Regions from separate parts of the Hydrogenophaga sp. RWCD_12 genome, predicted to be linked through region 3. Evidence: predicted binding sites of a transcription regulator. Region 3 holds the regulator's gene; each other region holds the start of a gene.

Region 1 (10,430 bases), on a different contig from region 3:
ATGCGGGGCAGCACCGATTCGCTCGACGAGGTGCCCAGCACGATCAGCAGCTCTTCCTTGATGTAACGCACGAACTTGAAGATGCTGAAGCCGTGCAGGCGACTGATCAGGCCCAGCACCAGGAACACGAAGATCAGACAGGTCAGGTAGAAGGTGCCCATCAGCTTGCCCAGCGAGAACAGCGAGTCGATGCCGTACTTGCCGATGGTGAAGGCCATGGCGCCGAAGGCACCGATGGGCGCCACCTTCATGATGATGCCGACGATGTCGAACAGCACGTGCGAGCTCTTCTCGATGAAGTCGAACACCAGGGTGCCGCGGCCGCCGAACTTGTGCAGAGCAAAGCCGAACAGCACCGAGAACAGCAGCACCTGCAGGATGTCGCCCTTGGCGAACGCGTCGACCACCGAGGTCGGGATCACGTTCATCAGGAAGTCGACCGTGCCCTTCATCTTGCCGGGTTCGGTGTAGGCAGCGATCGCCTTGGTGTCGAGCGTGGCCGCGTCGACGTGCATGCCCGCGCCGGGCTGGATGAAGTTGACCACCAGCAGGCCGATGAGCAGCGCCAGCGTCGAGACGATCTCGAAGTACAGCAACGCCAGACCTCCGGTCTTGCCGACCTTCTTCATGTCTTCCATGCCGGCGATGCCCACCACCACGGTGCAGAAGATGATCGGCGCGATGATCATCTTGATCAGCTTGATGAAGGCGTCGCCCAGCGGCTTCATCTGCTCGCCGAACTGGGGATGGAAATGGCCCAGCAGCACGCCGACAGTGACGGCGAACAGGACCTGGACATAGAGGGACTTGTAGAGCGGCTTGCGCGCGGTGCTCGTGGCCATGGTGCTTGTCTCCAGCGGTACTTGTGAGGAGACGGAAGATACGCACCGGCCGGGGCCGCGCCAACTGTGGCGTTCAACAGTCGTAGAACTACGTACGCAGCTATGAACGCCCATCCACCGCCCGCTGCACGTCCCGCAGCAGCGACGGTCCGAAGCTGCGCTGGAAGCCGTCGAACACGGGCTGCAGATGGCGGCGCAGCGTGGCGCGCTCGTCCGCCGCCAGGCTGTGCACCTGCAGGTCGGGTGTGCGTTGCAGCGTGGCCAGAGCCTGGGCATCGAGTGCCGCCGCCAGGCGGTTGCCGTGGGCGAGCGCCTCGGCCAGTGCCGCTTCCAGCAATTCGCGGTCGCCCGGCGACAGGCTGGCCCAGAAGCGTGGGTGCGTCACCACCGCGTAGCCCAGGTAGCCGTGCTGGGTCAGCGTCAGGTGCGGTTGCAGCGCGGCCAGCCCCTGCGTGAGGAAGTTGGACAGCGGGTTCTCCGCCGCATCCACCACCCCGGTCGCCAGCGCCCGCTGGGTCTCGGCGAACGGCAGCACCACCGCCTGCGCGCCCAGCGCGCGCATCTGTTCGCCCAGCACGCGCGAGGCCTGCACCCGCACGCGCAGACCCCGGTAATCGGACGGTGCACGCAGCGGCCGCGGTGCGCTCATCTGCTTGAAGCCGTTGTCGAGAAAGCCCAGCCCCAGCATCTGCTGGCGACCCAGTCGCTGCAGCAGTTCGCGCCCCACATCACCCTGCGTGACACGGCGCACCTGCGCCAGGTCGGCAAACAGGTACGGCAGGTCGAACACCTCGAACTCGGGCACCCCGGCCATGCCGAACTTCGACAGCGAGGGCGCGAGCATCTCGACCGCGCCCAGGCGCAGCGCCTCCATCTCGTCGTCATCGCCCCAGAGCGACGAGTCCGGATGCACCTCGACCCGGATGCGGCCGCCGGCCCGCTGGTGCACCAGCGCCTGGAAACGCTGCGCCATCTGCCCCTTGGGCGTGTCGGGCGCCACCACGTGCGAAAGCCGCAACAGCACCGCCGGCCGGGCCGCCCGCGCAACACCCGCCGCCATCAAGCAGGCTGCACCCAGCAGCGCGCGACGCAATCGCTGCGGCGAACGGGGAAGGGATACGGCAGACATGCTCGCTATGCTAACGAGGCATGGCAACCGACACCCCGCTGGATTTCGACACGCTGGACCTGGACACGCGCCGGGCCTCGGCGCTGACGCGGCGCGCGATGGCCTGGCTGGCGGCGTTGCTGCTGCTGGTCGCCGCCTCTGCGGTGGCGATGTGGCTGTTCCTGCGCGCCGAAGAAGCGCGAGAGGCCGACCGCCGACGCACGGCCGACGCCGAGTGGCTGGACCAGACATTGCGTTTCCACTTCCGGCGGCTGGAGACCGACCTCGCCGTTCTCGCGCTGCAGGCACAGCCCGGCAGCCCGCGCTCGGGGTCGGGGTCGGGGTCTGTGTCGGGAACCACCCTGCGCAGCGGTCCCTGGTGGCGCAAGTCCGGGCTGCTGGCCTTCCACGGCTGGGTGCCCGCGGCCAGCGCCGGGGAACGCAGTCCCTGGCCGGCCTTCCTGCAGGCCGCGGCGCAAACGCCGGCGCATGCCGAAGCACTGGGCACCCTGCTGGACACCACGCGCGGACTGCAGCGCCCGGCCTATGCGGGACCACTGGCATCCCCCGGTGGCGACGCCCTGCTCTGGCTGGCGGTACCGCACTTCGAACAGGGCCGGTTCACGGGCGACTATGTGGCGGCGGTGCCTGTGCAGCAGTTGCTGGCCGAGTTCATCCCCGCCTGGTTCCTGCAGGACCATGCACTGGCCCTGGCTGACGACACCACCGAGCCGGGCACCGACACGCGGCAGCGTTATCTCGCCCCCATCAACCTCGCGGGCGCGCAGCTGCGCCTGCAGGTCCGCAGCACCGCCGACGCCGCGCCGCTGGCGCCGCGGGCCTTCTTCGCCGTCGCCATGCTCTGCCTGGCCGCGATGCTGCTGGCGCTGCTGGCCCTGTGGCGCGACGCCGCGCGGCGCCAGCGCGCCGAACGCCGGCTTCAAACCCAGCTTGCACTGCGCACAGCGATGGAACGCTCCGTCGCGCTCGGCCTGCGCGCCTGGGACACGCAGGGGCGCCTGCTCTACGCCAACCCGGCGTTCGGCCGGCTGGTGGGCTGGACGCCGCACGAGCTGATCGCTCACGCCGACGCGCCGTCCTCAACGCCATCCTCAACACCACCCTATTGGCCCGAAACCCAGGGCAGCGAGTTTGTCCAGATGCAGTTGGCCGCCAGCGATCCGGTGACCCAGCAGACCGGCGTGCCGCAGCAGCTGCAACACCGCGACGGCTCGCGGCTGGACGTGCTGACCCACAGCGCGCCGCTCACGCTGGCCAGCGGCGAGGTCGTGGGCTGGGTCGGCTCGGTGCTGGACCTGACCGAACGGCGGCGCGTCGAACGACTGGCCGCGCGGCAGCAGGAACTGCTCGAAGCCTCCGGCCGGCTGGTCGCGATGGGCGAGGTCGCTTCGACGCTGGCGCACGAACTCAACCAGCCGCTGGGCGCGCTCAGCAGTTTCGCCACCGGCCTGCTCAACCGCGTGCGCGAACAGCGCATCACGTTCGAGGAGATCGTGCCGGTGGTCGAGCGCATGGAGCGCATGGCCGAGAAGGCCGGCCGCGTGATCCAGCGGGTGAACGCTTTTGCACGGCGACAGGAGATGACGCGCCTGCCGATGGCGCTGGCGCCCTTCGTCGCGCGCGTGGCCAACCAGGTGCCGCTGCCCGACGGTGTGCGCCTGGAGTTGAGCCTGGCCGCGGGCGACGGCCCCACCGTGCCGGCCGACGCGCTGCTGCTGGAAAACGCGCTGCACAACCTGGTGCTCAACGCCGGGGAATGGGCAGCGCGTGGCGAGCGCATGCCGGCGCGGGTGCGCGTGAGCCTGGTGCCGGGCGAACAGCAGATCGGGGTGCGGGTGTCCGACAGCGGGCCGGGTGTGCCGCCCGCACAGCGCGGCACGGTGTTCGACGCGTTTGCCAGCCACAGGCCCGGCGGCATGGGCATGGGGCTGGCGATCTGCCGCTCGATCGCCGAGGCCCACCACGGCCGCATCGAACTGGCGGACAGCCCCGAGTTGCTCGGCGCACAATTCACGCTCTGGCTGCCCCTGAACCCATGAACCCGACCGTCCACATCGTCGACGACGACACCGACTTCCGCGAAGGCCTGGCCTGGCTGCTCGATTCGCGCGGCCTGCCCACCCGCAGCTGGTCGAGCGGCGACCTGTTCCTGCAGGCGGTGCGCAGTGGCGAGGTGCCCAACGCCTGCGCCGTCGTGCTGCTGGACATCCGCATGGAGCCGCTGTCGGGGCTGGCCACCTTCGAGCAGCTCAAGGCACTGCCCTGGCCCTGGCCGGTGCTGTTCCTCACCGGTCACGGCGACGTCGGCATGGCGGTCGCGGCGGTGAAGAACGGCGCCTGGGACTTTCTGGAGAAGCCGTTCCAGAACAACCTGCTGGTCGACAAGGTGGAGGCGGCGCGCACCGCCGCCGTGCGCCTGCACACGGACTCGCAGGACAAGCTGCAATTCCAGCGGGCCCTGGCCGCCCTGAGCCCGCGCGAGCGCGAGGTGCTGGATGAACTGCTGCAGGGCCACTACAACAAGAACATCGCCGACCACCTGGGCATCGCGCAGCGCACGGTGGAATTCCACCGCGCCAAGATCTTCGAGAAGCTCCAGGTGCAGTCGGCGGTGGAACTCGCGCATCGCATGGGCCGGCTGATCGCCGACCCGGGCGAATGACCTTTCCGCTTCCCGCATGACCGCACCGACCGACCACGACCTCCCCCCGCTGCATCCCACGCCTCCCGGCCTGTACCGCCACTACAAGGGCGGCTGGTACGAGGTGATCGATACCGTGCGCTGCAGCGAAACCCTGCAGGGCATGACGCTGTACCGGGCGCTCTACGGCGAAGGGCTGACCACGGGCGGCCTCTGGGTGCGTCCAGCAGCGATGTTCGCCGAGCACGGCGAATTCGAGGGCAAACAGCAGCCGCGCTTCACACCGCACGACCCCTCGCGCATTCCGCTGGGCGACCTGCCGACGGCGCAAGCGCTGATCGCCCACATGCGCGGCCGTGCGCAACGCGAACGCAGTGAACATCTCGACGAGACCCTGCGCCCACCACCGCCCGAACCCACCAGTTGCTGTGGGCGCGGGTGCAATGGCTGCGTGTGGGAGGGTTACTACGCCGCGCTGGCCGGCTGGCGCGACGACGCGCTCGCCCGCCTCGCCGCCTGACTCACTTCAGCGGGAAACGCAGGCTCACCAGCTTCCAGCGTCCCTCGTGGCGCGCGAAGCTCGCCGAGAGCCGCCGATCCATCCGGTCCGAACTGCCGTCCACGAGTTCGAGCTGACCATTGCGCTCGGCCTTGTCCACCGAACCGGACGACGCGAGCAGGCGCTGCGGCAGCTGCTCACGCCACAGCACCAGCAACGCCCGCCAGTCGTTGCTGGCCAGCTGATGGGCGCTGCCCTCCGGCCAGCTGCATTCGCGGAACTGGCGCTGCGACGAAGACGACGCGGCTTCCAGGCAGCGGTACAGCGCCGTGACCAGTTCACGCGGCGCGCCCTGCCCAGCGGTCAGCAAGGGCAGGTGCGGTGGTGTGGCAGGAGCCTGCACGTCCGCCGGGCCGGACGCAACAGCGCGTCCAGGCAACGCGGCGGCTTGCGCCGGGGTGACACCCGGACAAGGCAGGTCGGTGAATGACTTGTGCCCCGTGGTGTCCAGACACTGGTTCATTGCCAACACGGGCAAAGAAAATGCAGCCAAAGCAAGCGCGGCCGCGGTGCGGTTCCACATGGTTTCCTCCTGACATTGTTGTGCGGGCCACGCCCATGCAGCTTGAGCCCGGCGCGGATCATAGCGACCTCAGAACAGATCGCCCTGTCCCCGCAGCGCCGCCGGCCGAAAGCGGCTCAGATCCAGCGGCTCGCGCTCGCGGTTGAAGCCCAGCCGCTCGCAGGCTTTCACGAAACGCTGGCGGATCAGGTCGGCCCAGATGCCCTGACCCTTCATGCGGGTGGCGAAATCGGCGTCGTAGTCCTTGCCACCGCGCAGGTCCTGCACCCGGCCCATCACGCGCGCAGCCCGGTCCGGGTAATGCAGCTCCAGCCACTGCCGGAACATCGGCGAGAGTTCCCACGGAAGGCGAAGCACCTGGTAGAAGGCGCGGCGCGCGCCGGCTTCGTAGGCGGCTTCCAGCACCTGCTCCATGTCGTCGTTGATGAACGGGATCTGCGGCGACACGCTCACCCCCGTGGGCACACCCGCTTCCGACAGCGTGCGGATCGTGCGCAGCCGCCGGTGCGGCGCCGCGGCGCGCGGCTCCAGGATGCGCGCGAGCTTCGGGTCCAGCGTGGTGATGGTCACGTACACCGCCGCCAGACGCTGCTGGCCCAGCGGCGCGAGCAGGTCGAGGTCGCGCTCCACGCCGCTGCCCTTGGTGACCATGGCCATCGGCAGTTGTGCGGTGCCCAGCACGTCCAGCAACGCGCGGCTCAACCGCCATTCGCGCTCGATGGGTTGGTAGGCGTCGGTCACCGTGCCCACCGCCACCAGTTCGGGCACGAAGCCAGGGCGCATCAGCTCCTGTCGCAACACCGTGGCGATGTTGCGCTTGGCCACAAGTTTCGTTTCGAAATCGAGGCCGGGGGAGAGGTTGAGGTAGCTGTGCGAGGGTCGCGCGTAGCAGTAGACGCAGCCGTGTTCGCAGCCGCGATAGGGGTTGAGACCCAGGTTAAAGCCGATATCGGGCGAGTCGTTGCGGGTGATCGCGCTCTTGCAGTCTTCCCAGGTCACCTGCGTGGCGGGCGCGGCGGCCTCCTCGCCTTCGGCCTGGCCGTTGTCGAGCGTGCCCCAGCCGTCGTCGAAGGCAGCGCGCTGGTCGCGTTCGAAACGGTGCGGCTGGCGCTGGGCCACGCCGCGGCCCTTGAGGGCGGTGAGGGGGAGACGGACTTCGGTCATCGGTTTCGACGGCAAAGCCAATACTGTACATATTTACAGTTGTTGCACAAGAGACCGGCGGAGGTTTCCTGCATCGCGCCACAAGCCCACAATGACCGGCGACCGACAAAACAACGGGACAAGCCATGGGCATGCAACAACTCTCCGGCCTGGACGCCACCTTCCTCTACCTGGAAAAGCCCGAGATGCCCATGCATGTGGGCGCGATGCACCTGCTGGAGCTGCCCGCCGGCCACCGCGGACGCTACGTGAACGACCTGCGGCGGCACATCGCGGCCCGACTGCCGGCCACGCCGGTGCTGCGCCGGCGGCTGTGGTGGATGCCGCTGAACCTGGCCAACCCGGCCTGGGTCGACGCCGTGCCCGACCTGACGCAGCACGTGGTCGAAATCAAACTGCCGCGCGGCAGCGCCACCCACGGCGACGCGCGCACGTTGATGGAAGAGCAGGTGTCGGCGCTGCATCCGGTGCTGCTGGACCGCCACCGGCCGCTGTGGAAGATGCACGTGATCGAAGGCCTGCCGCGCAGCGCGACGGGCCGCAAGCAGGTCGGCATCTACACCCAGCTGCACCACGCGGCGGTCGACGGCCAGGCCGCGGTGGCGCTGGCCAATGTGCTGTTCGACCTCACGCCAGAGCCGCGCGACATCGAGATCCGAGCTTCGCGCCGCACCAGGACCTTCAAGCTCGACATGGTCGAGATGCTGCGTGGAGCCCTGAGCAACGAGGTGGTGCAGGTGGCGCGCATCGTGCGCGACCTGCCGGCCACCCTGGGCACCGTCGCCGGCACTGCGAAGAACGCGCTGAGTGCCAGAACCCTGCTGGGCAAAGGCTCGGGCAATGTCACGCTGGCACCGAACACGCAAATGAACGCCACCGTCACGCCCGCGCGCGCCTTCGCCGCCGCCAGCGTGCCGTTGCGTGAACTCAAGACCCTGGCTCGCGAGCACGGTGCCACGCTCAACGACCTGGTGCTCATGCTCTGCTCGGGGGCGCTGCGCCGATACCTGCAGCAGCACGGCACGCTGCCGCGCAAGAGCCTGGTGGCGGCGGTGCCGATCTCGTTGCGCGAGGCCGGCGATACCCGTCCCGACAACCAGGCCTCGATGAGTCTGGTCAGCCTGGGCACGCACCTGGCCGATCCGGGCAAGCGGCTGGCACACATCCGCGCCGCCACCACCGCAATGAAATCCACCATGGGCCGCATGAAGAGCATCCTGCCGACCGACTACCCCTCGATCGGCGTGCCCTGGCTGATCGAAGCCGCTGCCTCGCTGTATGGCAAGGCCAAGGCCGCCGAGCGGCTGCCGCAGGTGGCCAACGTGGTGATCTCCAACGTGCCCGGGCCGCAGGTGCCGCTCTACCTGGCGGGTGCGCGCGTGCTCTCGAACCACCCGACCAGCATCGTGGTGCACGGCCTGGCACTGAACATCACGGTGCAGAGTTTCGACGCGGCGATGGACTTCGGCCTGATGGCCGACGGCGCCGCGATGCCCGACGTGAAGGCGCTCGCGCTGGCGGTGGACGAGGCGTTGGACGAACTGCGCGCGCTGCCCGTGCCGCAGGTCACGGAGAAGCCCCCAGCTGTGTCCCGCAAGCGACCGGTGTCTAGGGCCGCCGCACCAAAGAAGACCGCGCGCGCTCGCTAACATGGTCCGATGCCCATTTCGATGCTCTCCTGCATCTGCGCAAGCATGAGTCCACGCCAACGCAAGCCCTCGCACACCGCACCACCACCGGAACACGATACCGACACCACGCTGCACACCGTGCCGCCCGGTCTCTGGCTGATGATGCTGGAGGCGCGCGCGCCGTGGGAGGCGATGGCGCTGGCCGCCGTGTCGCCCTGGCTTTCGAAGATGCCGTCTGGCGACGGCCACGCGGTGCTGGTGTTCCCGGGCCTGGGCGCCAACGACATGAGCACGCTGGCACTGCGCCGCTTCCTCAGGCAGCACGGCTACGAGGCCCACGGCTGGAAGCAGGGCCTGAACCTCGGCCCGCGCGACGGTGTGCTCGAAGGCTGCCGCGCCCGCATCGAAGAGCTGCACAGGAAACACGGCGGCAAGATCAGCCTGGTCGGCTGGAGCCTGGGCGGCATCTACGCGCGCGAGATGGCCAAGGAAGTGCCCGACCTCGTGCGCTGCGTGATCACGCTCGGCACACCTTTCACCGGCCATCCGATGGCGACCAACGCCTGGCGCTTCTACAAGCTGGTCAGCGGCCAGCATCCGCACGACGAAGACCTGCTGGCCGAGGTGCGCAAGCCGCCGCCGGTGCCGACCACTTCGATCTACAGCAAGACCGACGGTGTGGTTGCCTGGCAATGCAGCATCAACCCTGCGCGGCACGCCCACACCGAAAACATCGAGGTGCACGCCAGCCACATCGGCATGGGCATGAACCCGATGGCGATGTACGCGATCGCCGACCGCCTGCGCCAGGACCCGGCGCACTGGAAGCGCTTCGACGTGCAGGGCGCGCGACGCTGGTTCTTCAAGGTCGCGCACCAGCCCGAAGTCTTCACCCAGTGGTACTGAATCGCCCCCACGCTCCACCGCTGCGCGGGTCGCTGCCCCCCGAGGGGGCTGATCCGGCTTGGGGCGGCCCGGCGCCGGATCGCAGTCTTCTCTCGGAACATCCCCATGAAGGTTGAAGCCAACGGCATCCAGATTGAAGTCGACGACCAGGGGCCGCGCGAGGGGCCGGTGGTGCTGCTCATCATGGGCCTGGGCATGCAGCTGATCGCCTGGCCGCAGCCGCTGGTCCAGATGCTGGTCGACCGTGGTTTTCGGGTCGTGCGCTTCGACAACCGCGACATGGGCCTGAGCCAGGACTTTGACGCTGCGGGCGTGCCCAACATGGCCATGGCCGCATTGCGCTATGCGATGCACCTGCCGGTGAAAAGCCCCTACTCGCTGGCCGACATGGCACAGGACGCGGTCGGCGTGCTGGACGCGCTGGGCATCCGGAAGGCGCATGTCTGTGGCGCATCGATGGGCGGCATGATCGCCCAGCATCTCGCTGCCATGGCGCCCGAACGTGTGGCCAGCCTCACGCTGATGATGACCACCAGCGGCGCGCGCCGGCTGCCCCAGCCTTCCTGGCAGGTGCGGCGCGTACTGATGTCGCGCCCGATGCGCCCGGGCACGGTCGCAGCGGTGGAGTGGATCGGGCATGTGCTCAGCGTCATCGGCAGCCCCGCGTTCCCGATGGACCCGCCGACGTTGCAGGCGCGCGCGCTGGCTTCGGTACAGCGCGCCTGGCACCCGGCCGGTTCGGCCCGGCAGCTGCTGGCGATCGTGGCCGACGGCGACCGCTCGGCGCTGTTGCCGCGCATCCAGGCACCGACCCTGGTGATCCACGGCGTCGACGACCCGCTGGTGCCGCTGGCCTGTGGCGAAGACCTCGCCCGCCGCATCGCCGGTGCCAGGACCGACTTCATCCGCGGCATGGGCCACGACCTGCCCGAAGCCCTGCTGGAGCGCTTCGCGCAGGGCATTGCGGACCTTTCGACCCGCGCAGCCGCCTGACACCTGACGCCGGACTATTCCGGCCCCACGAGACCGACCCGC
Region 2 (10,430 bases), 980 kb from region 3:
CAGCTGATTGCGGAGCGGCGCGAGAAGCTCAAAGGCCTGCGCGAAGCGCAGCAGCGCGGCGAGGGCGTGGCCTTCCCGAACGACTTCAAGCCCCGCGACACCGCCGAAGCGCTGTTCGCCACGCACGGCGAATCGAGCAAGGAAGCACTGGAAGCCAATCCGGTGCGCGCCAGCGTGTCCGGCCGCATGATGCTCAAGCGCGTGATGGGCAAGGCCTGTTTCGCGACCATCCAGGACGCCACCTTCGGTCCCAGCGGCGGCCGCATCCAGCTCTACCTGAACACCGACAGCGTGGGCGAAGAGAAACTGGCCGCGTTCAAGCACTGGGATCTGGGCGACATCGTGGCTGCCGAGGGTGTGCTCATGCGCACCCGCACTGGCGAACTGTCGATCCATGCCGACCAGATCCGCCTGATCACCAAGAGCCTGCGTCCGCTGCCCGACAAGTTCCACGGTGTGGCCGACCAGGAGATCAAGTACCGCCAGCGCTATGTGGACCTGATGACCGACGAGGCCTCGCGCCGCCGTTTCGTCACCCGCAGCAAAGCCCTGTCCAGCATCCGCGACTACATGGTCAGCCACGGCTTCCTGGAAGTGGAGACGCCCATGCTGCACCCCATTCCCGGCGGTGCCAACGCGAAGCCCTTCAAGACGCACCACAACGCGCTGGACCAGGAAATGTTCCTGCGCATCGCGCCCGAGCTGTATCTGAAGCGCCTGCTGGTGGGCGGGTTCGAGCGTGTGTTCGAGATCAACCGCAACTTCCGCAACGAAGGCATCAGCGTCCGCCACAACCCCGAGTTCACCATGATGGAGTTCTACGCGGCGTACTGGAACTACCAGGACCTGATGGACTTCAACGAGCAACTGATCCGCCACGTGGTCAAGCAGGTGCACGGCGACACGCCGCTGACCTACAACGGCCAGCCGGTGGACGTGTTCTCGCCCTTCGAGCGCCTGACGATCCGCGAAGCCATCCTCAAGTACACCGAGGCCGGCGCCGGGGTGGACGACCCGGCCTGGCTGATCCCGGCGCTGCGCAAGCTGGGCATGAGCGAAGAGAAGCACCAGCTCTCGACCCGGTCGCTGGCCAGCCTGCAGGTGCTGTACTTCGAAGAGACGGTCGAAGAGAAGCTCTGGAACCCGACCTTCATCATGGAGCACCCGACCGAGATTTCGCCGCTGGCCCGCGCCAACGACGACCGCCCGGAAGTGACCGAGCGTTTCGAGCTCTACATCACCGGCCGCGAATTCGGCAACGCCTTCTCAGAGCTGAACGACGCCGAAGACCAGGCCGCGCGTTTCCACGCACAGGTTGCGGCCAAGGACGGTGGCGACGAAGAGGCGATGTACTACGACGCCGACTTCATCCGCGCGCTGGAATACGGCATGCCCCCGGCCGGCGGCTGCGGCATCGGCATCGACCGCCTGATGATGCTGCTGACCGACTCGCCCAGCATCCGCGACGTGATCCTGTTCCCGGCGCTGCGTCGCGAGGCCTGATGGTGCGGCGTGGCTTCGACCGGTAAAAAGGAAACCGCCCTCGGGCGGTTTCCTTTTGGGTGATCCGCTGCGGATCAGGCGAATTCGGCCAGCGCCTTGCGCATCTTCTTCATGGCCGCGACTTCGATCTGGCGAATGCGCTCGGCGCTCACGCCGTACTCGGCCGCCAGTTCGTGCAGCGTCATGCCGCCCGAGCCGTCGTCGTTCACCTTGAGCCAGCGCTCGGTCACGATGCGGCGCGAACGGTCGTCGAGCTCGCCCATGGCGCGCGCCACGCCTTCGGTGGCCAGCGCGTCGCGTTCGGCGGATTCGAGCACGGCGGTCGGTTCGTGGGTCGCGTCGGCCAGGTAGGCGATGGGGCCGAAGCTGTCTTCGCCGTCTTCGCCGGGGCTCGGGTCGAGCACCACGTCGCCACCCGAGAGCCGGGTTTCCATCTCGCGCACTTCTTCGGGCTTGACCTTCAGGTCGCGCGCGACCAGATCGACCTCACCGTCGGAAAACGCTTCGCGGTGCGTGTCACCGTCCAGCGCTTCGGCACGGAAACCCTGCTTCATCGAGCGCAGGTTGAAGAACAGCTTGCGCTGGGCCTTGGTCGTCGCGACCTTGACCATGCGCCAGTTCTTCAGGATGTATTCGTGGATCTCGGCCTTGATCCAGTGGATCGCGTAGCTGACCAGGCGCACGCCCTGTTCGGGGTCGAAGCGCTTGACGGCCTTCATCAGACCGACGTTGCCTTCCTGGATCAGGTCGCCGTGCGGCAGGCCGTAGCCCAGGTACTGGCGGGCGATCGAGACCACCAGGCGCAGGTGCGACATCACCAGCTGGCCGGCGGCGTCGAGGTCGTTGTGGTCGCGCAGACGGCGGGCGGCCGACTGCTCTTCTTCCAGCGTCAGCAGCGGCATGCGGTTGACGGCGGAGATGTATGCGTCCAGGTTGCCCAGCGGCGGCAGCGTCAGCGAACGGCTCCACGGGCTGGCAACGGCCAGCGTGGCGGAGGGCAGGGCAGCAGCGGGGGCAAGCAGGGTGTTGGACATCAGAAAGAACCTCCTAAGTGGTCTTGCTCAAATATTAGCACTCTCTATGAGTGAGTGCTAAAAGAATGGTTCCTTGACCGTGAAGGCCTTGGTGGACAATCGCTCCGGTTTCTTGTACTGTACATAAAAACAGTATTTAGAGCCTTGAATTTGCCATGTCCGCCTTGCCCCAGCGTCTGTCCGGCGACTTGCCGGAGGTTTCCGCGTCCGTTGCCGTTGTTGGCCGGCTGCCGCGCGAAACCATGCCGCAGGCGCTGCCGCGTGCGGTGGCCGAGGCGATCTGGCGCGGTGACCAGCTGGGGCGCCCGGTCATGGCCACGCTGTCCAGCGGGTTCGAGTCGCTGGACGCCGCCTTGCCCGGTGGCGGCTGGCCCTGCCAGGGGCTGACCGAGGTCCTCAGCACCCAGGGAGGCATGCTGGAGTGGCGTCTGCTGGGGCCGGCGCTGTCCCGGGTCTGCGCCGCCGGTCGCAGCGTGGTGCTGGTCGGGCCGCCGCAGCCGCCGCACCTGCCGGGTCTGCGTTTCGAGGGGGTGACCGAGCGGCAACTGGTCTGGGTGCAGGCCGAAACGCCGGCCGAGCGCCTGTGGGCGACCGAACAGCTGCTCAAGGGGCGCTCCTGTGGCGCGCTGATCGCCTGGCTGCCCAAGGCGCGGCCCGAGCAGCTGCGCCGCCTGCAGGTGCTGGCCGGGGCGGGCGATGCGCCGGTGTTCCTGTGCCGGCCGGCGGAGGCGGCCCGCAGCGCCTCGGCCGCGCCGTTGCGGCTGCTGGCGCGGGTGGCGCCGGACTGGTGCCTGGCGGTCGAGGTGTTCAAGCGCAAAGGGCCGCCGCTGGAGACTCCGTTGCACCTGCACGCCATGCCGGGAGGTCTTCAGGCCATCCTGACGCCGCGGCTGCGCCAGCCCAGCATCCTGCTGCCGCGCGATCCGGCGCGTGTGCCCGAACCGGTGGTGCCGGCCGGACCGGCTTTTCACGAGAGCGACCATGCTCTGGTCAGCGCTGCTGCTGCCACCGCCCGACGACAGCGCCTTGCCCACTGACGCGGCGCTGCAGGCGCTGGCGCTCTGGGCCCTCCAGTTCACGCCCCGGGTCGCCGTCGCCGACGAAGCCGTGGTCATGGAGCTGGCGGCCAGCGTGCGCCTGTTCGGTGGCCGGCGTGCGCTGCACGAGCGCGTACAGGCCGAAGGTGCGGAACTGGGTGTGGGCCGGATGGCCTGGGCGCCCAACAGCCTGGCGGCGCTGGCGCTGGCGCGTGCCGGCATGTCCAACGGATTGGCTGGACCGCTGGGGGCGCTGCTCGACGCCCTGCCCATGGAGACGCTCAGCGCCGTGCGCCCGCACCGGCTCACGCTGGCGCACATCGGTTGCCGCACCCTGGGCGATGTGCGCCGACTGCCGCGGGGTGGCGTGGGCCGCCGCTTCGGCCAGCCGCTGCTGGCGGCGCTCGACCAGATCTACGGCCGGGCGCCCGAGGTGCACCAGTGGATCGAGCCGCCCGAGCGCTTTGCGCAACGGCTGGAGCTGATGTTCCGGGTGGACGACGCGCCGGCCCTGCTGTTCGGCGCGCGGCGCCTGCTGCTGTCGCTGTGCGGCTGGCTGGCGGCGCGCCACAGCGGCACCACCGCGTTCACGCTGCACTGGGCGCACGACGCCATGCGCGCGAAGTCGGCGGGCGAGGGCGGTTGCCTCACCGTGCGCACGGCAGAGCCCACGCGCCAGATCGACCACCTGTGCCGCCTGCTGGCCGAGCACCTGGCCCGGGTGGAACTGCTGGCGCCGGTGGGCGACCTGGAACTCACCGCCGACGTCGTGCAGCCGCTGGAGGAGCACAGCGCCTCCTGGCTGCCCGACGAGGACGCCGGCAGAGAGGCGCTGCCCCTGGTGCTGGAGCGCATCGCCGTGCGCCTGGGACCGCAGCGTGTGCTGCGGCCGGTGCTGTGCGAAGACCACCGCCCCGAGTGGATGTGCCGCTGGCAGCCGGCGGGCGAACCCTTGCCGCGCAAGCCCGTCCCGGACAGCGATGTGCCGCAGCCCGGGTTCATCCTGCCGGTGCCGCTCAAGCTGCTGGTGCGTGGTGACCGGCCGTATTACCAGGGTGAGTTGCAGCTGCTCGCCGGCCCGCAGCGGGTCGAGGGCGGCTGGTGGGACCGCGACGAGGCGGCCGGCCAGATCCGCCACGTGGCACGTGATTACTGGGTCGCGCAGTCGGTGCACGCGGGCGTGCTGTGGGTGTTCCAGACGCGGCTGGATGCGGCACCTGCATGGTTCCTCCATGGAATATTTGCCTGACCCCCGCCGCGCTGCGCGCGACCCCCTTCCAGGGGGCGATGCGAGCGGCCCGGCAAAGCCGGTTCCACCGCATCCTGGGTTCGGGCATGTCGCGCCGGAGCGGTCACTATGACGCCTGCAACACCCGGCATTCCGTCCTACGCCGAGCTGCTGTGTTGCTCCAACTTCAGCTTCCTGCGCGGAGCGAGCCGGCCGGAAGAGCTGGTGCAGCGCGCGCATGCGCTCGGCTACCACGCGCTGGCGCTGACCGACGAGTGTTCGCTGGCCGGGATCGTGCGCGCCCACGTGGCCGCGAAGGCACTGGAGTTTCCGCTGCTGGTGGGCAGCCAGTTCCAGGTGCAGAGTGATGCGCCGTTCACGCTGGTGGTGCTGGCCACCAACCTGAATGGCTACGGCAACCTCTGCGAATTCATCACGCGCCTGCGCCGCACGGCGAGCAAGGGCACGTACCGGCTGTTATTGAAGGACATCAGTGCCGACGCGCTGGCCGACTGCCTGGTGATCGCCGTGCCGCAGCGCGGCAGCGCGCAGGCGCAGATGGACACGTTGGCGCGCTGGCTGCTGCAGCACTTCGTGGGGCGCTGCTGGCTGGGCGTGGAGCAGCTGCGCCTGATGGACGACGAGATGCGCCTGCACCGGCTGCGCCAGAGCAGCGAGCTCACGGCGGTGCCGCTGGTGGCGGTGGGCGACGTGCACATGCACGTGCGCTCGCGCAAGGCTCTGCAGGACGTGCTCACCGCGACCCGCGTCGGCAAGCCGCTGACCGGGTGCGGCCACGCGCTGGCGCCGAACGCCGAGCAGCACCTGCGGTCGCGGCTGTCATTGGCGCAGTGTTACCCCGAGGCCCTGCTGGCCGAGACGCTGAAGGTGGCCGAACGCTGCCGTTTCTCGCTCGACGAACTGGCCTACCAGTACCCCAGCGAGGTGGTGCCGGCGGGCGAGACGCCCGCGAGCTACCTGCGCCGCCTGGCCTACGAAGGCATGGGCCGGCGCTGGCCCATGGGCGCGTCCGCGAAGGTGCAGCAGCAGGTCGAGCACGAGCTGGCGCTGATCGCCGAGCTGGGCTACGAACACTACTTCCTCACCGTGTACGACATCGTTGCCTTCGCGCGTTCGGAGCACATCCTCTGTCAGGGGCGCGGGTCGGCGGCCAACAGCGCGGTCTGCTACTGCCTGGGCGTGACCGAGGTGGACCCCGACCGCACGGCGGTGCTGTTCGAGCGCTTCCTCTCGAAGGAGCGCAACGAGCCGCCCGACATCGATGTGGATTTCGAACACGAACGGCGCGAGGAAGTCATCCAGTACCTCTACGCCAAATACGGCCGCGAGCGCGCGGCGCTGACCGCCACCGTCATCAGCTACCGACCGCGCAGCGCTCTGCGCGACGTGGGCAAGGCGCTGGGTTTCGACGAGGCCGCGCTCGACGCGCTGGGCAGTGGCCACCGCTGGTGGGGCGAGGACGGCTTCGCGCCCGAACGCATCCGCGAAGCCGGGCTCGATCCGGACAGCCTGCAGGTGCGCCAGCTGGTCCGGCTGACCGCGGATCTCATGGGCTTCCCGCGCCACCTCTCGCAGCACACCGGCGGCTTCGTGCTGACCCAGATGCCGCTCTCGCGCATGGTGCCGATCGAGAACGCCGCCATGGCCGACCGCACGGTGATCGAGTGGGACAAGGACGATCTCGACGCCATGGGCCTGCTCAAGGTCGATGTGCTGGCGCTGGGCATGCTGACCGCGATCCGCAAGTCGCTGGACTTCATCGGGCAGCGCAAGGGCTTCGTGTTCCAGATGCAGGACATCCCGCCCGAAGACCCGGTGACCTACGACATGATCTGCGCCGCCGACACCGTGGGCGTGTTCCAGATCGAGAGCCGTGCGCAGATGGCCATGCTGCCGCGCCTGCTGCCGCGCTGCTTCTACGACCTGGTGGTCGAGGTCGCGCTGGTGCGTCCCGGTCCGATCCAGGGTGGTGCGGTGCACCCGTACCTGCGGCGGCGCCAGGGCAAGGAACCCATCGACTATCCCAAGGGGCTGGAGGGCGCACTGGAGCGCACGCTGGGCGTGCCGGTGTTCCAGGAGCAATGCATGCAGATCGCCATGATCGCGGCCGGCTTCACCCCCGGCGAAGCCGACGGCCTGCGCCGCGCCATGGGCGCGTGGCGCCGCACCGGCGGGCTGGGCGCCTACGAACACCGGCTGGTCGACGGCATGACCACACGGGGCTATCCGCTCGAGTTCGCGCAACGTGTGGTCGAGCAGGTCAAGGGGTTCTCCAGCTACGGTTTTCCCGAGAGCCACGCGGCCAGCTTCGCGCTGCTGGTCTACGCCAGCTGCTGGATCAAGCGCCACCACCCGGCCGAGTTCCTGGCCGCCATGCTCAACAGCCAGCCGCTGGGCTTCTATTCACCCAGCCAGCTGGTGCAGGACGCGCAGCGGCACGGCGTCGAGGTGCGGCCGGTGGACGTGATGGACAGCGACTGGGACTGCACGCTGGAGGAGACGGCGGACGGGCAGGCCGCCGTGCGGCTGGGGCTGCGCATGGTCAGCGGGCTGTCGATAGCGGAGGGGGAGCGCCTCATGGCGGCGCGCATCCTGGGGCCTTTCATGGACACCGAAGACCTGGCCCGGCGCGCGGGGCTGGACCGGCAGACCATGGAGCAGCTCGCCGCCGCCGACGCGCTCATGGGCCTGAGCGGTCACCGCCGCCAGCAGGTCTGGGATGCGGTGGCCCTCAAGGCGCCGCCCGCGCTGCTGCGGGACGCGCCGGTCGAGGAAGACGTGCTCGAGCTGCCCGAGGCGCCCGAAGGCGAAGCGATCGTGTGGGACTACGCGAGCCTGGGCCTGACGCTGCGCCGCCATCCGCTGGCGCTCTTGCGCGAGCGATTGAACCAGCGCCGCTTCATGACCGCCGCCCAGCTCAGGGACGCGCCCGACGGACGCCTGGTGCGCGCCTGCGGCATCGTCACCGGGCGCCAGCAGCCGGACACTTCGCAGGGCGTGGTGTTCGTGTCGCTGGAAGACGAGACCGGCGTGGTGCAGGTCATCGTCTGGAAGTCCGTGCGCCAGCGCCAGCGCAACGAACTCACCCGCGCAAGGCTGATGGCGGTACACGGCGTGTGGCAGCGCGAAGGCAATGTCTGCAACCTGATCGCCGGCCGCCTCGAAGACCTCACCCCGCTGCTGGGTCGGCTGGCGACGGAGAGCCGGGACTTTCACTGAGCGCGTCCAGCAGCTCGATCTCGCCGTAGTGCAGCCGCAACCGGCCGCGCGCTTCCAGCGTCTTGAGCGCCTTGTTGATGCTCTGGCGGCTCACGCCCAGCATCTGCGCGAGCACCTCCTGCGCCAGCCGGATGCGCCGGCGAGGCGCATCGCGGCTGCCGTAGCCCAGGGCCACCAGCTGCAGGCGGCGCCAGACGCGTTCTTCCAGCGGCAGCTGCGCCAGCTCCTCGATGGCCACGAAGACCACCCGCAGCTTGCGGCAGGCCAGCTTGCCCAGTTCGCGCCACATGGCCGGGTGGGCATCGAGCCAGGCCAGCAGCGCCTCGCGCGGCACCACCAGGACCTGTGAAGGGACGTCGGCCACGGCGTCGTGGGTCCGCGGGCGACCGTCGATCAGCGAGATCTCGCCGAACCACTGGTAGGGCTCCAGGTACGCGAGCAGGGCGCTGTCGCCCTCGGCATTGAGGGCGCCGATGCGCAGCGCACCGGCCATGACGCAGCACAGGCCTTCGGCATCGCCGCCGCGCGCGAACAGCGACTCGCCGGCGGCCAGCTTGCGCACCCGGCCCAGGCGCAGCAGCTCGTCGCGCAGCGCCGGGGCACAGTGGCCGAACCATTCGTCGCTGGCCAGGGCGGCGTGCAGACCGGGGGGGACAGGGGTGGAAGGTGGCATGGCGCGGGCTTTGTCGAAATTTTGACAGACGCTCCCGCGCCATGCAGCGATCCTTGCCGCTTTGCCGAACAACCACAACAGGAGACCACCATGGACTTGGCCACCCGCCAGCTGATCGAGTACGCGCGTTACCACCGCGACCCGCGCAACATCGCCACCCACTTTGTCGGCATTCCGCTGATCGCCTTCGGCATCGCGGCGATGCTGGCGCGAATCCCGCTGGGCGCCGCCGCCGCGCTGTTGCCCGGGGCGCACTGGCTGGTCTGGGCCCTGACCGGCGTCTGGTACCTGCGGCAGGGGCGCTGGTCGCTCACGGTCCCGACCATGGCGGTGCTGGCGGCTCTGGTGGCGCTGGCGCAGACGCTGGGTGACGCGCCCACCACCGTCTGGCTCACCTGGGGCCTGGGCAGCTTCGTCGTCGGCTGGGTGTTCCAGGCGGTGGGGCATGTCTGGGAAGGCCGCAAGCCGGCCTTCTTCGACGACCTGCGCGGCCTGCTGGTTGGTCCGATGTTCGTGCTGGCCGAGATCCTGATGGCGCTGGGGCTGCAGCCCGGATTGCGGGAAAGCATCGATGCGGCCGCCGGACCGGTGCAGCGGCGGGGCCCGCGCGCGGTGGCTGGCCGATGACGGTTGCGCAGAACGATCCGAAGGCGGCCGGGACGGTGCTGGTGATGGGCGCCGGTCTGGTCGGGTGTTACCTGGGGGGCCGCCTGCAGGCGGCCGGTGTGCCGGTGGACTTTGTCGGGAGACCGGCAGTGCTGGCGGAACTGGCGATGCACGGTCTGCGCCTGACGGATCTCGGCGGGGGAGAGTGGCGGGTGCCTGTGTCCGAACTGCGCCTGCATGAAGACATTCCGGACGGTTGCCGGCCTGCTCTGGTGCTGCTGTGCGTCAAGCGGCCGGCGCTGACGTCGGCCCTGCGGCGGCTGGCGCAGGTGCTGCCCAGGGAGACGCCGGTGCTGTGCTGGCAGAACGGCCTGTTCCCGATCGCCGATGCCACGCTGGCCTCGCCCCAGCTGCATCTGCTGCCGGCCATGGTGCCGTTCAACGTGATGCGGCGCGGGCCGGGGCACTTCCACCAAGGCACGGCCGGCCAGCTTGCGGCCCAGAGTGCGGCCTGCCTGGCGCCGTGGCAGGCGGTGTTCCTGCGCGCCGGCCTCTCGCTCGGTCTGCATGCCGACATGCGACCGGTGCAATGGGGCAAGCTGCTGCTCAACCTCAACAACCCGGTCAATGCGCTCTCGGGCCTGCCGCTGAAGGCGCAACTGCTGGATGCGACCCACCGCCGCCGATATGCGGATCTGGTGGACGAGGCGTTGCGCTTGCTGCGACAGGCCCACATCGAGCCGCACCGCGTGACGCCGCTGCCGTGGGACCGCTTCCTGCGTGTGCTGCGCCTGCCGACGCCGCTGTTCCGCCTGATCGCCTTTCGCATGCTGCGCATGGACGCACACGCCCGCTCCAGCATGGCGGAGGACCTGGCGGCCGGGCGCCAGACCGAGATCGACGACCTGTGCGGCGAAGTGGTGCGGCTGGCGCATTCGCTGGGCACCCGGGCACCCCTGAACGCGCAGATGGTCGAGGCCATCCATCTCCTGCGTGGAGCGGGAAAACTTTCTGGAGGAACCACATGACGTCATGGAACGAGGACCGGGCGACGCGCCGGACCGACGGGATGACCGCGGTGCTGATCGCCGCCGCCAGCCTGCTGCTGG
Region 3 (10,430 bases):
TCACATCAACGAGAGTCACGAACCCAGCGCTCTGGCCTATCTGGACCTCTTCAAGCTCTATCACAAGCTCGACCGGCGCGCCGAATACGACAAGCTGCGCGTCGAGTTCAACCAGAAGTTCAATGCGGGGGCGCCTCCGTTCGGTCAGTACTCCGATGCAAGCCAGGGGCTGGAGTCGTACGAAACCGCCTTTGGCCGCATCCAGGCCCTTTGGCCGCAGCCGCGCGTGCTGGATGTGATCGAGAACTCGATCTTCCGCGATGCTTCCGATGGCGAAGCCGAGGTGTTCGACCTGGAGGCTTATCGCGAACTGCTGCTGTTGCACGCAATCGCCAAGGATGTGATCAAGCGTGACGCCGGCCTGGGTTCCTCCGACTTCCAGCACACGTCGATCCGTCCGCTCAAGGCGGCAGGTCCTCGCGGTGCTTTGGGTGCTGGTGTCGCTGCTGCCTCCGCTGGCGAGCGCAATACCGTTCCGCAGGACGACATTCCGCATGCATCACCACGCCTGGGGCTGGATGTGGACCTCGATGCCTTGCAGGAAGCATCGGCGTTCGAGGCGTCGCTTCCAGAGGTGGCGGTGCCGGTGGAGCAAACCGCCAAGTTGGTGTCGCCGCTCGCCGGTCCTGGCGGAAGTGAGCTGCCGGTCGGCAATCTGATCGATTTTGAAGTGCTCGACTTCATGCCCCCGGACGACGACTCCAACAAGGGTGGCAAAGCGGGTTGATTGCGTATCGTGCAGGAAAAAGGGCCGGAGACTCCGGCCCTTTTTCATGGTGCTTGGGCTCGCTATCGACGGACCTGCAAGGCCCCGGGGTTGACGATGTTGGTGGGCGTGCCCTTGATGAAATTCACCACATTCTCAAAAGCGGCGGAGAACAGGGTTTCGTAGTTGTCCAGTTCCACGTAGCCAATGTGCGGCGTGCAGATGCAGTTCTCCAGGCGCAGCAGGGCATGGCCCTGAAGGATCGGCTCGGACTCGAACACGTCCACGGCAGCCATGCCAGGTCGTCCCCGGTTGAGAGCGGTCAGCAATGCCTCGGCCTCGATGAGTTCGGCGCGGGAGGTGTTGACCAGCAAGGCCGTCGGCTTCATGCGTGACAGGTCTTCCAGCGAGACACATCCTGCACTGGTTTCGCCTAGGCGCAGGTGCAGACTTAGCACATCGGACTGCTCGAAAAGCGCCTCGCGGCTGCTGGCTTGTTCGTAACCGTCACTCACCGCTTGCTGACGGCTGGCTTCGCTGCCCCAGACCAGAACGCGCATTCCAAAAGCGCGTCCGTAGGCCGCGACGAGTTTGCCGATGCGGCCATAGCTCCACAGACCGAGTGTCTTGCCATGCAACACCATGCCCAGCCCGAAATTGGCTGGCATCGACGACGCTTTCAGGCCGGATTGCTGCCAGGCGCCATGCTTGAGGCTGGCCACATACTGAGGGATCCGTCGCATTGACGCCATGATCAATGCCCAGGTCAGTTCGGCCGTGGACACCGGAGAGCTCTTGCCCTCGGCGACGGCAATGCCGCGTTCCGTGCAGGCGTTGACGTCGATGTGCGCGCCGACACGGCCGGTCTGCGCGATCAGCTTGAGCCGCGGCAGCTTTTCAACGAGTTGGCGCGTGATCTGGGTGCGTTCGCGAATCAGCACAAGCACGTCCGCATCACGCAGGCGGATCGACAACTGGCCAACTCCCTTGACGGTATTGGTGAAGACCTTGGCGGGAAAAGGTTCCAGGCGCGTGGCGCAATCGAGTTTGCGGACCACGTCCTGATAGTCGTCGAGGATGACAATGTTCATGCCGGCTATTGTGCCGTCATGCTCGGGTGCCGGCCCTTGCCAGGGTTCCGGCACCACCCGGGCGGGAAGGATTCCTCCGCGACGAGGACGGTCAGACCAACGCGCTGGGCTGTTCCAGAGCAGCCAGCCGGTCCAGCTCGGCGCAGACGTCGGCCATGCGACCGGCGATGACGAGCCTGGTGTTGCCCCGCACCGTCTTGGGTGGTCGCACGATGCGCACCGGCGCCGCGCGCACAGTGGCGGGACAGGCCGGGGGTACCAGCGGGATGGAGGAGCGGGGCGCGATTTCTGCAGGTTGCGCGTTACGCCCCAGCCAGCCGGCCTTGGCGAACCGTTGCAGCCAGGGTGAGGCCGTGCGACGGGTCTGGCAAGACGGCGACGGCGCGGGCAACCAGCTGTCGATCAGCTGCAGGGGGGTACGCCAGGTGGTGGAAGTGATGCGGATTCCCATGTGAAACTCCAGTGAGGGGTTGGACACAGGCAGGATTGACACGGAAAAGCCGACCCCGCAGGGATGTGCACGGTGGCACGGATGCCGCCGGACAAAACGCCCGCCACCTGCGAGGACAGCGCCGACCCGAAGGGTCAGATCTGGAAGCTGTTTCGGATCAAGCCGACCGCCAGACCTTCGATTTCGAAGGGTTCGCCGGCTTGCACGACGATGGTCTTGTAGTCGGGGTTTTCGGCATGCAGTTCGATCTGTTCATCTCGCCGCATGAAGCGTTTGACCGTGACATCGTCGCCCAGGCGAGCGACCACGATCTGGCCGTTCTTGGCCTCCTTGCCCGCCTGTACGGCCAGCAGGTCACCATCGAGAATTCCGACGTCCCGCATCGACATGCCGCGCACGCGCAGCAGGTAGTCGGGTGTGCGCTGGAACAGGCTGCGTTCGACGTGGTAGGTCTGGTCCACGTGTTCCTGCGCCAGGATCGGTGACCCGGCCGCGACGCGACCAATGAGGGGCAGCATCAGCTGGGTCAGGCTCGGCAGCGGCAGTGTAAGCTGCTGGGCCCTTTGCTCATTGATGGCCCGCAGGTCGTGGCTGCGCAGACGGATGCCGCGGGAGGTGCCGCTGACGAGTTCAATCACGCCCTTGCGCGCCAGGGCCTGCAAGTGCTCTTCGGCGGCGTTCGCCGACTTGAAGCCGAGCTCGGCGGCGATCTCGGCCCGTGTCGGTGGCGCACCCGTGCGCGCAATCGCGTTCTGGATCAGTTCCAGGATCTGTTGCTGGCGGGGCGTGAGTTTGGGCGGAAACGACTCGATCATGTCAACCTCGTGGTTTGGCGAGCGGGGCAACGGATAAGCTGTTTTCTTATCCAGTATCTGTATTTTTAAACAGTTTCGGAGACTTGGCAAGTGGCAATCAACAACAAGGGACTTCGGGTCATTCTGGGTACCGGCGGAACCATCGCGGGTAAGGCAAGCCGTCCGGGCGACAACGTGGGGTATGTGGCTGGGCAAGTCCGAGTGGAGGATCTGTTGGCTGGCGTACCGGCGCTGGAAGGTTTGCCGCTGGAGGTGGAGCAGGTCGCGCAGATCGACAGCAAGGACATGAATTTCGGTCTCTGGAAGCGCCTGCTGGAACGGTTGGTCCATCACCTGTCCCGCGAAGATGTCAGTGGGGTGGTGGTCACCCATGGCACCGATACCCTGGAGGAAACTGCGTGGTTCGTGCAGTCGGTGCTGCGACCGGTCAAGCCGGTGGTGTTCACATGCGCCATGCGTCCGGCGACCGCGCTGGTGCCAGACGGCCCGCAGAACCTGCTGGATGCCGTGACGGTTGCCGGGCAGGCGGACGTGCACGGCACGGTGGTGGTCTGCGCCGGGCAGGTGCACGCGGCCCAGCATGTGGCCAAGGTGCACAGCTACCGTGTCGATGCCTTCGACTCCGGGGATGCGGGACCGCTGGCCTGTGTGGAGGAGGGGCAGCTTCGCTGGTTCCACCGACCGCCCGCTGCCTCTCCAACGGAGGTACGTGACAACGGATTGCTGGAGTGGGTGCTGGCGGCAACCGAGTTGCCAAGCGTGCAGATTGTCACCAGCCACGCGGACACGGACGGTGCGCTGGTGCGCGCCTTGCTGCTGGCGGGAGATGCCGATCCGTCGCTGCTACCGCGCGGTATCGTGGTGGCTTCCACTGGAAACGGTACCGTGCACCTTGACCTGGGGCAGGCATTGAATGAAGCGATGGCGCGCAATGTACGTGTGGTGCGTGCCACACGCTGTGCCCGTGGCAGGGTGATTCCTGATCCGTCAAACCCGATGCCGGATTCGGCGGGACTCTCGCCCGTGAAAGCGCGCATCACGCTGGCGCTCAGCTTGCTGGCCGACGCAGCTGGTCGGCCCTGAACGGAGTCCGGCCTGAAAAAAACAAACCCGGCCGAAGCCGGGTTTGTTTTGTACGGTTCGCCGGATCAGCTGGCCAGTGCCTGGAAGGCGCGGGCGGTGATTTCGTCCACCGAGCCAGTGCCGCTGATCGCGCGGTACTTGGGTGCCGCGGTCGGATCGGCCTTGGCCCAGTTGCTGTAGTAGTCCACCAGCGGGCGGGTCTGTGCACTGTAGACCTCCAGACGCTTCTTGACGGTCTCTTCCTTGTCGTCATCGCGCTGGATCAGCGGTTCGCCGGTCACGTCGTCCTTGCCTTCCACCTTGGGCGGGTTGAACTTGACGTGGTAGGTGCGACCAGATGCCGGGTGCGAGCGCCGGCCGCTCATGCGTTCAATGATGGCGTCGAACGGAACATCGATTTCCAGCACATAGTCCAACTTGACGCCGGCAGCCTTCATGGCATCGGCCTGCGGGATGGTGCGGGGGAATCCATCGAACAGGAAGCCGTTGACACAGTCGCTCTGGGCAATGCGCTCCTTGACCAGATTGATGATCAGGTCGTCGCTGACCAGTCCGCCAGACTTCATGACCGCATCGGCCTGCAGGCCCAGTGGCGTACCAGCTTTGACTGCTGCACGCAGCATGTCGCCAGTGGAGATCTGGGGGATGCCGTACTTCTGGCAGATGAAGGTGGCTTGAGTGCCTTTGCCCGCGCCCGGAGCGCCCAACAGGATCAGTCTCATCGTCTTCCTTGTGAAGAGTTTTTCAGTGGATTCGAAAGGGGCGCTTGTCTCCGTGAGCGCACCCGCGCCCCTCGCAAAAGAAGCGTTCAAACGAGGATAGCATGGCCCGCCCCGACACTGGCTTACAGGCGCGGCAAGAGAATCAAACTGAGACGAACAGGGCCCGCACGCGCTCGAGGTCGGCTGGCGTGTCGACTCCAGGCCCTGGTGCAAGCGCGCTCACATGGACTGCGATGTGCTCGCCATGCCACAGGGTGCGCAGCTGCTCGAGCGACTCGGTGCGTTCCAGCGGGGCAGGTTCCAGCTTAGGAAAACGACGCAGAAAGCCGGCGCGGTAGCCGTACACGCCGATGTGCCGCAAGGGTGCCGGCGACGGCAGCGAGGCCGGCGCGCCGTCGGCCATGCCGTCGCGCCACCAGGCAATGGGTGCGCGGCTGAAGTACAGGGCGGTTCCCCGCCGGTCCAGCACGAGCTTCACCACGTTGGGGTTGAGGAAGTCGTCGGTGCTGGCAATTGCATGCGCCGCAGTGCTCATGACGCAATCGTTGCGCTGCACGAGTTCGTTCGCCACGGCCCGGACCAGGGTTGGATCGATCAGGGGTTCGTCGCCCTGCACGTTTACCACCACCGTGTCGTCGCTGAGCCCAAGCAGATCGCAGGCTTCGGCCAGCCGGTCGCTGCCAGATGGGTGGTCGGCGCGTGTGAGCAGACAGGCAATACCGTGCGATGCACAGGCCGCCACGATGCGGGCATCGTCCGCCGCCACCACGACTTGCCGGGCACCACTGCGCTCGGCCTGTTGCGCCACGCGAACCACCATGGGGAGACCCGCGATGTCGGCCAGTGGCTTGTCGGGCAGGCGGCTGGAGCCCATCCGCGCGGGGATGAGCACGACGAAGCCGTCGTGCTGGCCGTCTGCGCGGGTCATGGCGAGGTCGTGTGGGCGGCCAGGCGCTCCAGCTCTTCGTCGGAAAGCGTGCGGGCTTCGTGTTCCAGCAGGATGGGAATGCCGTCGCGCACCGGGTAGGCCAGACGGGCGCTGCGGGAGAGGAGTTCCTGGTGGTCGCGGTCGAAGGTCAGGGGGCCTTTGGTGACCGGGCAGACCAGCAGTTCAAGCAGTTTCGTGTCCATCGGCGGATGATAGTCGGCCACTGCGCCCGCAGGCGGCCAGCCGGCGGTCCAGTGCCTCGAAAAATGCGGGTTCGATCCGCAGATCCAGCGGAATGCTCCAGACCGCGGGGCGCTGGCTGGCGGGCCAGCGAGCCACTACATTGAACAGCTTGACGGCATCCTTCTCGGTACAGAGTACCGTGGCGGATGCCGAGCGCGGCAAAGCGGCGAACGCCTTGGCATCGGCGTGGTCGGGCAAGGCAACCGTCTGTGATAGCTCCAGTCCCTGCTCTCGCAGCATCTGGAAAAACACCTCAGGCCGTGCAATGCCGGCGACCGCGACCAGAGTCTCTCCGGCGAACGCGCGCAGGTCACGACGCGCTCCACGCGCATCAACAGCCTGATCGGCGAGGCGCCGCGTGGCGCTGAAACCCTGCGTTGCAGGCGGCATGGGGATGTCTGCGTGTGGACCATCGTGCCGCCCCTGGCGCAACACCAGCTGGGGTGCAAACGGATCGCCCGCCGCCGGTGGCCACGGCTCGCGCAGCAGGCCGGCAGGCAGCAACCAGCCGTTGCCCAGCCCTCGATCGTCGAACACCGCAATGGACACGTCCCGACCGAGGGCCAGGTGCTGCAGACCGTCGTCGCAGACGAGTACGTTCACCTGCGGATGCGCCGCCAGCAGGGCACGCGCCGCATCCGCACGGCGGCGCCCCACGAACACCGGCACCTCGGCTTTGCGGCGGATCAGGACCGGTTCATCGCCACCATCGGTTGCGGTGGTGTCCGGGCGCACTTCAAGCACTGCATGCCCCTGTCGTCCATGACCCCGCGAGACAACGCCAGGGCGCCATCCCGCGTTCTTGAGGTGTTCCAGCACTGCCAGTGTGGTGGGAGTCTTGCCGGCGCCGCCAACCACCACGTTGCCGACCACGATCACTGGAACCGGCATGGTCGCGACAGGAAGGCTGCCGTTGAGGTAACGCCGCCTGCGCCACGCAGAAAGCAGGCCGTAGACCTGCGAGAGCGGCCACAACAGTCTTGCGCGCCAGCCCCGCCCGGCCCAGATCGCCTGCCAGCGCGCCGGGGCGTCGGATCGGCTCATGCAGGTGTGGCCGGGTTGTGTCAGGACTTGCCGCGGGCAGTTGCGGAGCCCGATTGCTGCGTCGCAAACGTGATCTGCACCAGCCCCGCGCGGCGGGCTGCGTCCATCACGTTGATCACCGACTGGTGGGTGGCAGCAGCATCGGCGCTGATGATGATCACCACCTCGCGCGTGTCCTGTGAAGCCTGCTGCAGCGCGCGCGTGAGCACCTCGACCGAAGCACCTTCGAGCAACTGCTGGTTGATCGCATACCGGCCGTCACTGGAGACGGCCACGATGATCTCTTTGGGGGTGCTGCGCTGGGCCTGGGCGTCGGCAACCGGCAGATTGACCTGCAGCTGTGTGAACTTGCTGTAGGTCGTGGTCAGCATCAGAAAGATGAGCACCACCAGCAGGATGTCGATGAACGGGATCAGGTTGATCTCGGGCTCATCCCGGGTTCCGGGGCGAAAGTTCATGCGGGCTCCGGTTCTGTTTCGGGACCGTGGCTCAGCGGCGCAGGCCGGCCAGGTGGCGGGCGAAGCGCTCGGTCGCGACTTCCATGCCCAGCAGATAGTCGTCCACCCGCGCACGGAAGTAGCGCCAGAAAATCAGCGTCGGAATGGCGACCATCAGGCCGAAGGCCGTGTTGTAGAGCGCGACCGAAATGCCGTGGGCCAGCACGGCCGGGTTGCCGCCGCCCGGCACGGTACCCATGCCACCGTCACTGCCTTGGGAGCCAAAGATGTCGATCATGCCGATCACGGTGCCGAGCAGGCCCAGCAGCGGAGCGGCCGATGCGATGGTCGCGAGGGCACCCAGATAGCGCTGCAGCTTCGAGCCGGCCAGGCGACCGGCGCCTTCCAGGCTGGCGCGCAGATCCGCTTCGGAGGCACGCGGATCGTTGTTCAGGGTGCGGAAACCGCTGGCCAGCACTTCGCCGAACACCGAGTTCTGCTCCAGCTGGGCCACCACGTCGGGGCTGGGCACGCCGCCACGCGACACCATGATGGCTTCGTCCAGCAATTGAGGTGGAAGCACCTTGCTGGCCTTGAGGTTGACGAAGCGTTCGATGATGAGTGCCAGACCGACCACGGAACAGAACAGGAGAGGCCAAATGGGCCAGCCAGCGGCTTGTATGATGGAAAACAAATCAGGGCTCCAGTGCAATCTTTTGATTATGTCTCAGGCCCTGTGGCTGGCCTTAGGGTGGCGCGGTCCTGCAGCCTCGTGGCCATGCGCCTCGCACGAACACCCGCTTCCCGCCTGCCATGCACAGATTCTGTGGATAACTTTGTGCAGAACCATGCGGCGAAGCGTCGCCGCCCCCCGAATTCATTGCCTTCCAACGTTTCGATGACAAAACAGGCACCACAAAAGGCTTTGAAATCAAGCGTCTGTGCTGGCCGCCGCGTGAGACAGGGCCCTGGCACGCGCAACACCAGCAACGGCGCGCTTTGTGGACAGCTTGTGCCCGGAGAGCCCAGTGTCTGAGCCGTTTTTCAACGCGGAGGACGCCAGTTCGCGGCGCGTGTGGGCAGTTGGCCCGCTGATGCAAGCGATTGCGGATGCCTTGTCGGTGCGTTTCAACCCGGTGGCGGTGCGCGGCGAGATTTCGGGCTTCTCGCGCGCCGCCAGCGGACATTGCTACTTTTCGCTCAAGGACGAGGGCGGCCAGCTGCGCTGCGCCATGTTCCGGCGCGCGGCCGACCAGCTCCAGTTCGCACCGCGGGATGGACAACTGGTGCAGGCCCTGGGCAAGCTGGACGTCTATGGGCCGCGCGGCGACCTGCAGCTGATCGTCGACTCCCTCAAGCCAGCCGGGCAGGGCGCTTTGTTCGAGCAGTTCCTGCGCCTGAAGGTCAAACTGGAAGCGGAAGGGCTGTTCGACGCAGGGCGCAAGCGCGATCTGCCGTCACAACCCCGCAGCATTGCGGTGGTCACCTCGTTGGGGGCGGCGGCGCTGCGCGATGTGGTCACTGCGCTGCGCCGCCGTGTGCCACATATTCCGGTCGTGATCCATCCGGCGTCGGTGCAGGGCGCGCAGGCGCCGCAAGAAATCTGCCAGGCACTGGGGCGCGCCTACCAGCGGTTCCAGGCAGACGGCGAGGGCGAGGTACTGCTGTTGGTGAGGGGCGGGGGATCGCTGGAAGACCTCTGGGCCTTCAACGACGAAGCCGTGGTGCGCACGGTGGCGCAAGCGCCGATGCCGGTGGTCTGCGGCGTCGGTCATGAGACCGATTTCACCCTGTCGGATTTCGCGGCCGACCTGCGTGCACCCACGCCGACCGCGGCCGCCGAATTGTGTTCGCCGACCCGGCAGAGCCGTCTGGATGGCCTGGAGCAGGTCGCCACGGTTCTGGAGTCCGCAGTGCATCGTGCGCTCGATCTGCGGACCCAGCGGCTGGACCAGCTCGCCCAGCGACTGGGCCGTCCCTCGGGCCGCATTCACGAAAACCAGCAGCACTTGACTGTCCTGCAGCACCGGCTGGCGGGTGCTGTCCGGTTGCGGCGGCAGCGCCTTGGCATGGCGCTGGACCAGTTGTCCATCGCGCTCCCGCAGGCGCGAGACCGCGCTCTGGTGGCGCAGACCCAGCGGCTGGACCGGTGTGCGTCGGCGCTCAGCCTGCTGGATCCAACGCTGGTGCTGGAGCGGGGTTACGCCTTCCTCACCGAAGAGCCGCAGGGCGGGGTCATCACCAGCGCTGGCCAGGTCCAACCCGGCCAGCGGGTGCGGGCGACGTTGTCGGACGGCACGCTGGGCCTCACGGTCGACGTCTGAGCCTTCAGCGGCTGCTGGCGCAGGATGGACCAAATTTCCGCACCGCAGCAGTGAATCGCGGTCTTGCCTACAATGCCCCGAACTCAGCCGCCGGAGTTCTCCGGTGCCGGTTTCTTTCCAACAATCTTGCAAGAGGACCCCACATGGAACACACCCTGCCCGCACTGCCGTACGCCCTGGATGCCCTGGCGCCGCACTACTCCAAGGAAACGCTGGAGTTCCACCATGGCAAGCACCACAACGCCTATGTGGTGAACCTCAACAACCTGCAGAAGGGCACCGAGTTCGAGAGCATGGACCTGGAGTCCATCGTCAAGAAGTCCAGCGGCGGCATCTACAACAACTCCGCCCAGATCTGGAACCACACGTTCTTCTGGAACTGCATGAAGCCCAATGGCGGCGGTGAACCTTCGGGCGCCCTGGCTGCAGCCATCAACGCCAAGTGGGGCAGCTACGCCGCCTTCAAGGAAGCGTTCGTCAAGTCCGCCGTGGGCAACTTCGGTTCGGGCTGGACCTGGCTGGTGAAGAAGGCCGACGGTTCGGTGGACATCGTCAACATGGGCGCTGCCGGCACCCCGCTGACCAC

Evidence for each region. The regulator LexA, encoded in region 3, represses DNA repair genes until DNA is damaged. The targets are predictions, from matches to a motif close to ACTGTATNNNNATACAGT.
Region 1: ACLIJ1_RS09970 (PA0069 family radical SAM protein) is a predicted target of LexA. The motif match lies at 6,881-6,898, and genes of this name have one in related genera.
Region 2: imuA (translesion DNA synthesis-associated protein ImuA) is a predicted target of LexA. The motif match lies at 2,654-2,671, and genes of this name have one in related genera.

Annotation. Positions count from the first base shown of each region.
Region 1 covers NZ_JBKIXC010000002.1:593,542-603,971, reverse strand. Annotated here, with positions in the region: gene ACLIJ1_RS10005 (dicarboxylate/amino acid:cation symporter) at 1-842, opposite strand, end outside; gene ACLIJ1_RS10000 (DctP family TRAP transporter solute-binding subunit) at 943-1,971, opposite strand; gene ACLIJ1_RS09995 (ATP-binding protein) at 1,992-4,010, shown strand; gene ACLIJ1_RS09990 (response regulator transcription factor) at 4,007-4,633, shown strand; partial or broken gene ACLIJ1_RS09985 (DUF1653 domain-containing protein) at 4,650-4,892, shown strand; gene ACLIJ1_RS09980 (oxidoreductase-like domain-containing protein) at 4,959-5,132, shown strand; gene ACLIJ1_RS09975 (hypothetical protein) at 5,134-5,694, opposite strand; gene ACLIJ1_RS09970 (PA0069 family radical SAM protein) at 5,764-6,858, opposite strand; gene ACLIJ1_RS09965 (wax ester/triacylglycerol synthase family O-acyltransferase) at 6,990-8,507, shown strand; gene ACLIJ1_RS09960 (alpha/beta fold hydrolase) at 8,553-9,395, shown strand; gene ACLIJ1_RS09955 (alpha/beta fold hydrolase) at 9,501-10,388, shown strand; gene ACLIJ1_RS09950 (response regulator) at 10,403-10,430, opposite strand, start outside.
Region 2 covers NZ_JBKIXC010000001.1:103,818-114,247, forward strand. Annotated here, with positions in the region: gene lysS (lysine--tRNA ligase) at 1-1,503, shown strand, start outside; gene rpoH (RNA polymerase sigma factor RpoH) at 1,578-2,537, opposite strand; gene imuA (translesion DNA synthesis-associated protein ImuA) at 2,693-3,574, shown strand; gene ACLIJ1_RS00510 (Y-family DNA polymerase) at 3,519-4,823, shown strand; gene ACLIJ1_RS00515 (error-prone DNA polymerase) at 4,932-8,042, shown strand; gene ACLIJ1_RS00520 (Crp/Fnr family transcriptional regulator) at 7,993-8,715, opposite strand; gene ACLIJ1_RS00525 (DUF962 domain-containing protein) at 8,806-9,342, shown strand; gene ACLIJ1_RS00530 (2-dehydropantoate 2-reductase) at 9,339-10,349, shown strand; gene ACLIJ1_RS00535 (hypothetical protein) at 10,346-10,430, shown strand, end outside.
Region 3 covers NZ_JBKIXC010000001.1:1,080,551-1,090,980, forward strand. Annotated here, with positions in the region: gene ACLIJ1_RS05105 (FimV family protein) at 1-727, shown strand, start outside; gene ACLIJ1_RS05110 (D-2-hydroxyacid dehydrogenase family protein) at 790-1,797, opposite strand; gene ACLIJ1_RS05115 (hypothetical protein) at 1,889-2,248, opposite strand; gene lexA (transcriptional repressor LexA) at 2,383-3,063, opposite strand; gene ACLIJ1_RS05125 (asparaginase) at 3,154-4,146, shown strand; gene adk (adenylate kinase) at 4,212-4,868, opposite strand; gene kdsB (3-deoxy-manno-octulosonate cytidylyltransferase) at 5,011-5,796, opposite strand; gene ACLIJ1_RS05140 (Trm112 family protein) at 5,793-5,999, opposite strand; gene lpxK (tetraacyldisaccharide 4'-kinase) at 5,980-7,107, opposite strand; gene ACLIJ1_RS05150 (ExbD/TolR family protein) at 7,104-7,541, opposite strand; gene ACLIJ1_RS05155 (MotA/TolQ/ExbB proton channel family protein) at 7,573-8,214, opposite strand; gene xseA (exodeoxyribonuclease VII large subunit) at 8,615-9,844, shown strand; gene ACLIJ1_RS05165 (superoxide dismutase) at 9,988-10,430, shown strand, end outside.